DNA from 2 places in the Streptomyces sp. NPDC088124 genome. Region 1 is predicted to be linked to the other one. Evidence: riboswitches for the same ligand, from Rfam matches in the RefSeq annotation. Region 1 holds a riboswitch; the other holds the start of a gene.

Region 1 (4,175 bases):
GGCCGGAATGACCCCGGCAGGTGGTCCGGGCCGCTCGGTCACGTCATGAACGACGCCGCCCCCGGGGCGCCCCGAGGCGGGTCCCGGGGCCGGGCCCTCCGAGCGGCCCGGCGTGGGAGCGGTCAGTCGACCAGCGGCAGATAGACCCGGTTGCCGGCGGCGGCGAACTCCTTCGATTTCTCCGCCATGCCCGCCTCGATCTCGTCGGCCGACGCACCGCCCGTATGGTCCGCGCCACCCGCACGGTCCGTGCCGTCCGTGTCGTGCGCGCCGCTCGCCAGCTCGCCGCCGTGCTTGCGCCGGATGTCCTGCGAGATCTTCATCGAGCAGAACTTGGGCCCGCACATCGAGCAGAAATGAGCCGTCTTCGCGGGCTCCGCGGGCAGCGTCTCGTCATGGAACTCCCGTGCCGTGTCCGGATCGAGCGCCAGGTTGAACTGGTCCTCCCAGCGGAACTCGAACCGGGCGTCCGACAGCGCGTCGTCCCACTCCTGCGCCCCCGGGTGGCCCTTCGCGAGATCCGCCGCGTGGGCCGCGATCTTGTACGTGATGACGCCCGTCTTCACGTCGTCGCGGTCCGGCAGGCCGAGGTGTTCCTTGGGGGTGACGTAGCAGAGCATCGCCGTCCCCCACCAGGCGATCATCGCCGCGCCGATCCCGGAGGTGATGTGGTCGTACGCCGGAGCCACATCGGTGGTCAGCGGACCGAGCGTGTAGAACGGCGCCTCCTCGCAGATCTCCTGCTGGAGGTCGATGTTCTCCTTGATCTTGTGCATCGGGACATGGCCCGGGCCCTCGATCATCGTCTGTACGTGGTGGCTCTTGGCGATCGAGTTCAGCTCGCCCAGCGTGCGCAACTCGGCGAACTGCGCCTCGTCGTTGGCGTCCGCGATGGAGCCCGGCCGCAGCCCGTCGCCGAGGGAGTACGTCACGTCGTACGCGGCGAGGATCTCGCACAGCTCGTCGAAGTTCTCGTACAGGAACGACTCCTTGTGGTGCGCGAGACACCAGGCGGCCATGATGGAGCCGCCGCGCGAGACGATGCCGGTCTTGCGGCGGGCCGTGAGCGGGACGTACCGCAGCAGGACACCGGCGTGGACCGTCATGTAGTCGACGCCCTGCTCGGCCTGTTCGATCACCGTGTCCTTGTAGATCTCCCAGGTCAGCTCCTCGGCCTTGCCGTCGACCTTTTCGAGCGCCTGGTAGAGCGGAACGGTGCCGATGGGCACGGGGGAGTTGCGCAGCACCCACTCGCGGGTGGTGTGGATGTTGCGCCCGGTGGAGAGGTCCATGACCGTATCGGCGCCCCAACGGGTCGCCCATGTCATCTTCTCCACCTCCTCCTCGATGGAGGAGGTGACCGCGGAGTTGCCGATGTTGGCGTTGACCTTCACCAGGAACCGCTTACCGATGATCATCGGCTCGATCTCCGGGTGGTTGACGTTGACCGGCAGTACGGCGCGGCCCGCGGCGATCTCCTCGCGGACGGTCTCCGGGGAGACGTTCTCGCGGATCGCGACGTACTCCATCTCCGGCGTGATCTCCCCGCGACGGGCGTACGCGAGCTGGGTGACGGCGCGGCCCTCACGGCCCCGGCGGGGCTGGCGCGGCCGGCCGGGGAAGACCGCGTCGAGGCCCCGCAGATCGGCCGCTCCGCCCCGGAGCAGCCCCCCGCGCGGGGAAGTGTGCTTGAGCCCGTCGTCCTCGGGTCGCGGTGGCCGGCCCGCGTACTCCTCGGTGTCGCCGCGGCCGATGATCCAGTTCTCTCGCAGCGGCGCGAGTCCGCGGCGCACGTCGGTGTCGACGGCGGGGTCGGTGTACGGGCCCGAGGTGTCGTACAGCGTGACGTCCTCGCCGTTGGTGAGATGGACCTGGCGGACCGGCACCCGGAGATCGGGGCGGGAGCCCTCGATGTATCCCTTGTGCCAGCCGATGGGCCGTCCGCCCGCGGTCCGGCCCCGGAGGGCCGGGTCCGCGCTGATGTCCGCGCTGGTGTCCTCCGAGCCGGAGGCAGGCGTGTGTGCGTCCTGAACGGTCATGAGACCTACTCCCTACGCCGGCATTACCCGGTAACAGGTTCAGCGGTCGGCGCAGCGCAGGTGTCCGGGGACCCGTCCCCGGGACTACACGTCAGCGCCCTCTCAGCCCGGTGCTCCGAGCTCCCGCGTGTGCAAAGGTGCCCCCACGCTAGCGTCAGATCGGGCGCGCTGAACAGAGGGCCCCGCGCTTCCTCCGCCTTCTTGCGATGATCGGTCGGTGACACCACCCACACAGACCCACGAATCGGACGGCCACGCACACGGCCACTCACACAGTCATGGACCCGCCGCGCCGGTCTCCCGGCACCTCCGCAAGGTGATCGCGGCGGTGCTGATTCCGTTCGCGGCCGCCGTGGTGGTCGGGCTCGCCGTGCTCTGGCCGGGCGGTGCGCCCGCGCACGAGCGGACCGGTGTGGGCTTCGACCGACAGACCTTCGACGGCCAGGTCGTCCAGGTCGAGCAGGTCGCCTGTAAGGACGTGAACGCCTCCCAGGTCCCGTCGACCGGTGACACCTCCACGCCCCAGGGCCGCGAGGCGGTGCGGGAGGAGACCGGCGAGTGCAAGAAGGCGACGGTCGAGCTGAAGAGCGGCAAGGAGAAGGGCCACACCTTCATCGAGATCGTCCAGCCGGACGCGCCACGGCAGTTTCACGTGAAACAGGGCGTTGTGGTCGCCTACGCACCGGACGCGCCCCGTGATCTCCAGTACTCGGTGTCCGATGTGGACCGCCAGTTCCCGCTGACGCTGCTGGCGGGGATCTTCGCGCTCGCGGTGATCGTGGTGGGGCGGATGCGGGGGGTCATGGCGCTGGTGGCGCTGGTGGTCTCGTTCGCGATCCTGACCCTGTTCATCCTGCCGGCGATCATCCAGGGATCGAATCCGCTGGTGGTGGCGGTGGTGGGAGCGAGCGCGATCATGCTGGTCGCGCTGTATCTGTGTCACGGGCTGACGGCCCGCACCTCGGTGGCGGTGCTCGGCACCCTGATCTCGCTGCTGCTGATCGGACTGCTGGGGTCGCTCTTCATCGGTTGGGCGAGCCTGACCGGTAACACCGACGACAGCACGGGGCTGATCCACGGCCTCTACCCCGAGATCGACATGAGCGGCCTCCTGCTCGCCGGCGTGATCATCGGTTCGCTCGGCGTGCTGGACGATGTGACGGTGACGCAGACCTCGGCGGTGTGGGAGCTGCGCCAGGCGGATCCGACGATGGGGCCGCGGGCGCTGTACCGGGCGGGCATCCGGATCGGCCGGGACCACATCGCGTCCGTGGTCAACACGCTCGTGCTGGCCTACGCGGGCGCCGCGCTGCCGCTCCTTCTGCTCTTCTCCATCGCGCAGTCGAGCGTGGGGACGGTCGCCAACAGTGAGCTGGTGGCGGAGGAGATCGTACGGACGCTGGTGGGGTCGATCGGTCTGGTCGCGTCGGTGCCGGTGACCACGGCGCTGGCGGCGCTGGTGGTCTCCGCCGACCGGTCCGTCCCGGAGAACCCCCCGGCTCCGTCCGCGCCGTCCGCCCCTGCGGGACCGGGGGCGGGTCCTGGAGCAGGGCCTGGCCCCGGGCCTCTGGAGCCTGGGGTGCTGGTGCCGGCGCCGCCCGCGCGCGCCCCGGGCAGCCGGGGCCGCCGCCGCAAGAAGTAGGGCGGGCGAGCCTCTCCGAGCCCTCTCCGGAGCGGCCCCGCAGAGGCCCTGAGCAGTCCGCGGGGCCGTCCGTACCCTTCCGGGGTCCCGTGGACACCCCGGACACCGGAATCACCCGGACGGCCTCCTCAACGAGCCGTCAGCCGGCGTTCTCCTCGGCGAGGATGCGACCCAGCTCCTCCTCAAGACTGTCCTCGAAGTCACTGAGCGTGCGCTCCTGGCCGAGCGGAACCAACCGGTCCGTACGGTCCAGGAAGGCCACCAGCGGCGCGGCACTGACCCGGAAGAGCGCGTGGTCGTCGCCGACCTGGAGCCGCATATGGACGTCGGACAGGTCCTCGGGCGTCGTCGGCGAGATGTGCACATCCCCGTCCCCGCTGGGCGTGTTGATGCCGTCGAGCAGCAGCTCGCGGCCGAAAGTCCAGGTCACAGGCGCGTCGCCGGGCAGATGGAACGTCATGCGCACCGCGTACGGATCAGCCACCTTGTAGTGG
Region 2 (4,175 bases), on a different contig from region 1:
CGCGGCGTGTCAGCGCCGCTGCGGCCAGACCGCCGATCACCACCGCGATGGCCGTGGCGACCAGCGCGTACCGCAGCGAGTTCCAGATGGCCTCCAGCGGCGGCACGAGGAAGCTGCCGCCGCTCGCGTCCACCGAGGCGAGCGCCCAGTAGTAGGCAAAGCCGTAGCCGCCGGGGCCGTCGAGGGAGCGCTCGACGAGCACCCCCAGCGGCAGCAGGATCAGCAGCGCGACGGTCACGAGTACGCCGCCCAGCAGCGCCCACTGCCCGGTACCGCGCGGTCGGCGCGCGGTCTGCTCGGGGTCGACGAGCCTGAGGGCGGTCTCCCGCCTCCGTACGGTCCCGGCGTGTACGGCGAGGATCGCGCCGACCGCCGCGAACTGCACCAGCGTCAGCACGGCGGCGGTGGGCAGGTCGAGGAGTTGCGCGGTCTGCCGGTAGATCTCGACCTCAAGGGTGGCAAAGCCGGGGCCACCGAGAATCTGCACGACGCCGAAAGAGGTGAACGTGAAAAGGAAGACCATCAGCGCGGCGGCCGCGACGGCGGGAGCGAGCGCGGGCAGCGTCACGCGCCACCACGCCGCGAGACGCCCGGCGCCCAGTACGCGCGCAGCCTCCTCCTGGCGGGGGTCGAGTTGCGACCACAGGCCGCCCACGGTGCGTACGACCACCGCGTAGTTGAAGAAGACATGAGCGAGCAGGATCGCCCACACAGTGGTGTCGAGCCGTACGCCCCACAGTTCGTCGAGGAGTCCACCGCGTCCGAGCAGCGCCAGAAAGGCGGTGCCGACGACGACAGTGGGCAGCACGAACGGCACGGTGACCACGGCGCGCAGAAGCTGCTTGCCCGGGAAAGCGAAGCGCGCGAAGACATAGGCACCCGGCAGGGCGATCAGCAGGGTGAGCACGGTGGAGGCGAGCGCCTGCCAGGTGGTGAACCACAGGACGCCGAGGATGTCGGGGCGGCTCAGTACGGCGCCGACGCGGCCGAGCTGCCACGCGCTGCCCGTCGTGAGGCCGCGCCCGACAATCGCGACCACGGGGTAGGCGAAGAACACGCCGAAGAAGGCGAAAGGCCCGGCCATGAGTGCGAGGTGTACGGCGCCCCCGTGCCCACGCCGCAGCCCCCACCGCTCCCGGCACCGCGAAGGGGTCAACAGGCTGCCCCACAGGCCGCTCCGTACGTCGCCCTGTTCGCCCCCCCGTCGTCGCGGGACGCCCCGCCGGGTCCGGCCTTCCTCCACGGCCCGGCCCTCGTCCTCGGCGGTTACTTCACTACGAGTGAGGACCACGACTGGATCCACTGCTCACGGTTGGCGGCGATCCGGTCGGGCGCCACGGTCTCGGGCCGGTCGACCGTCGCGCCGAATTTCGTGAAGAGATCGGGCAGCGCGACGCCCTTGACCACCGGATTGACAAACATGTTCAGCGGCATGTCCGCCTGGAACTTCTCACTGATCAGGAAGTCCAGCAGCGCCTTGCCACCGGCCTCGTTCTTCGCGCCGTCGAGCAGCCCGGCGAACTCGGTCTGCCGGAAGCAGGTCCCGGTGGAGACCCCCGTCGGAGCCTGCTGGGGCTGCGGCTTCGCGTACAGCACCTCGACGGGCGGGCTGGAGGCGTACGAGACGACCAAAGGCCGGTCCCCCTTGGCCTTCTCGCCGCCCGCGGAGCCGGAGAAGCTCTCGTTGTACGCCTGCTCCCAGCCGTCGACGACCTGGACTCCGTTGGCCTTGAGCTTCTTCCAGTAGTCCTGCCAGCCATCGTCCCCGTAGCGCGCGACGGTGCCCAGGAGGAAGCCGAGACCGGGCGAGGACGTCGCGGCGTTCTCGGTGACGAGGAGGTTCTTGTACTGGGGCTTGATCAGGTCGTCGAAAGACTGCGGCGGCGCGAGCCTCTTGTCCGCGAAGTACTTTTTGTCATAGTTGACGCAGATATCACCGGTGTCGACCGGTGTCACCCGGTGCTTCTCCTTGTCGAGCCGCGCGCTCGCGTCGACGCGATCCAGGCCCTTCGCCTCGTACGGCGTGAACAGGCCATTGTCGAGTGCGCGGGAGAGCAGAGTGTTGTCGACCCCGAAGAAAACGTCGCCCTGGGGCGATCCCTTGGTGAGGATCTCCTTGTTGAGCGCTTCGCCGGCGTCACCGCTCTTCAGGACCTTGACGGTGTAGCCGGTCTCCTTGGTGAACTCTTTCAGCACCGCGGGGGAGGCGTTGAACGAGTCGTGGCTGACAAGGGTGACGGTCTTGGACTTCGTACCGCCGCTCCCCTCGTCACCGGACGACGCGGAGCCGTCGGAGCCGCCGCACGCGGCAAGGGTGGCGACGCCGATCGCCGCGGCGATCGCGGCGGACGCCGCGCTTCTGACGCCGGTACGGGTACGCATGGTGCCCACTGGTTTTCCTCCTGGGATGTCCAGGAGAAGACGCGGCCCCGCCCGGGGCGGGCCGTTGGCACGGACCGGCCCCCGGGCAGGGCGCAACAGCTTGAGTGATGTCCGAACTTCCTACCCAGAATGACCTGGGCAAGGTTCAGAGGGTCTGCGACCGCTGCCCGTTCTCACGGACATGTGCCGCACTCTCAGCGCTGTGGCGCTCCCCTGTCGGAAAATATGCAATATGTTTCGGCCCAAGGTTACCCCCAGGCCGCGCTAGCGCTCCGTGGCAGCCAACTGTCCACACGCACCGTCGATCTCCTGGCCCCGTGTGTCACGTACGGTCACCGGTACGCCGTGCGCCGCGATCGCCTCGACGAACTTCTTCTCGTCCTCCGGGCGCGACGCCGTCCACTTCGAGCCGGGAGTGGGGTTGAGCGGGATCAGGTTGACGTGCACCCTCTTGCCCTTGAGGAGCCTGCCGAGCCGGTCACCCCGCCACGCCTGGTCGTTGATGTCGCGGATCAGGGCGTACTCGATGGAGATTCGGCGGCCGGACTTCTCCGCGTACTCCCACGCGGCGTCCAGCACCTCCCGCACCTTCCAGCGCGTGTTGACCGGCACGAGGGTGTCGCGCAGTTCATCGTCGGGAGCGTGCAGGGAGACCGCGAGCCGGCACTTGAAGCCCTCGTCGGCGAAGCGCAGCATCGCGGGCACCAGCCCGACCGTGGAGACGGTGATCCCTCGCTGCGAGATACCCAGACCGTCCGGCTCGGGATCGGTGAGCCGGCGGATCGCGCCGACGACTCGCTTGTAGTTGGCGAGCGGCTCTCCCATGCCCATGAAGACGATGTTGGAAAGTCTCGCGGGACCGCCCGCGACCTCACCGTCGCGCAGGGCACGCATCCCGTCGACGATCTGGTGGACGATCTCCGCGGTGGACAGGTTCCGGTCCAGACCGGCCTGGCCGGTCGCGCAGAAGGGACAGTTCATCCCGCAGCCCGCCTGCGACGAGATGCACATGGTGACCCGGTCGGGATAGCGCATCAGCACGGACTCCACGAGGGTGCCGTCGTGCAGCCGCCAGAGCGTCTTACGGGTCGTGTCGTCGTCGCACGAGATGTGCCGCACCACCGACATCAGGTCGGGCAGCAGTTCCGTCGCGAGTTTCTGCCGCGCGGCGGCCGGGATGTCGGTCCACTGCTCGGGGTCGTGCGCGTACCGCGCGAAGTAGTGCTGTGACAGTTGCTTGGCGCGGAACGCCTTCTCCCCGATGGCGGCGACGGCCTCGCGGCGCTCGGCGGGAGTGAGGTCGGCGAGATGCCGCGGGGGCTTCTTGGCTCCGCGGGGCGCGACGAAAGTGAGTTCTCCGGGTGCAGGCATGGTCCGTCCAGTGTCGCAGACAGCGCCCCGTGGCCCGTTCCCCGTATTGGGTGGCATAAGAAAGGCGGTGGCATGGGAAAGGGGGTCCGCCGCCCCGTAGGCGACGCACCCCCTCCTCTGTTGCGCCCTCCGCGACCGCGCGAGCGCCCGCCCCGTACGGCGCTTGGCGCCCCGTACGGGGCGCCAAGCGCCGTACCGCCCAAGCGCCCGTATGCCTTACTAGGCGCCGTACCGGCCAAGCCGTGTGCCTTGCCTGGAAGCCCCAGTGCCTGCAAGGGCTCCTGCCTGTCAGGACCCCACGAAGAGCACCAGGAGCAGCCAGACCACCGGCGCCGTGGGCAGCAGCGAGTCCAGCCGGTCCATGATCCCGCCATGCCCCGGCAGCAGCGTGCCCATGTCCTTGATCCCGAGGTCGCGCTTGA

Evidence for each region. A riboswitch is a leader RNA that binds a small molecule or an ion and turns the genes downstream of it on or off. The one in region 1 is predicted to bind thiamine pyrophosphate.
Region 2: another riboswitch for thiamine pyrophosphate. It lies ahead of AB0P17_RS24960 (thiamine ABC transporter substrate-binding protein); the one in region 1 lies ahead of thiC (phosphomethylpyrimidine synthase ThiC).

The regions. Positions count from the first base shown of each region.
Region 1 is NZ_JBFBJB010000004.1:95,596-99,770, forward strand. It holds gene AB0P17_RS04350 (hypothetical protein) at 1-11, shown strand, start outside; gene thiC (phosphomethylpyrimidine synthase ThiC) at 123-2,039, opposite strand; TPP riboswitch at 2,032-2,176, opposite strand; gene AB0P17_RS04360 (YibE/F family protein) at 2,257-3,681, shown strand; gene AB0P17_RS04365 (SsgA family sporulation/cell division regulator) at 3,821-4,175, opposite strand, start outside.
Region 2 is NZ_JBFBJB010000031.1:43,177-47,351, reverse strand. It holds gene AB0P17_RS24965 (iron ABC transporter permease) at 1-1,084, opposite strand, end outside; gene AB0P17_RS24960 (thiamine ABC transporter substrate-binding protein) at 1,267-2,382, opposite strand; TPP riboswitch at 2,482-2,607, opposite strand; gene rlmN (23S rRNA (adenine(2503)-C(2))-methyltransferase RlmN) at 2,647-3,753, opposite strand; gene AB0P17_RS24950 (phosphatidate cytidylyltransferase) at 4,042-4,175, opposite strand, start outside.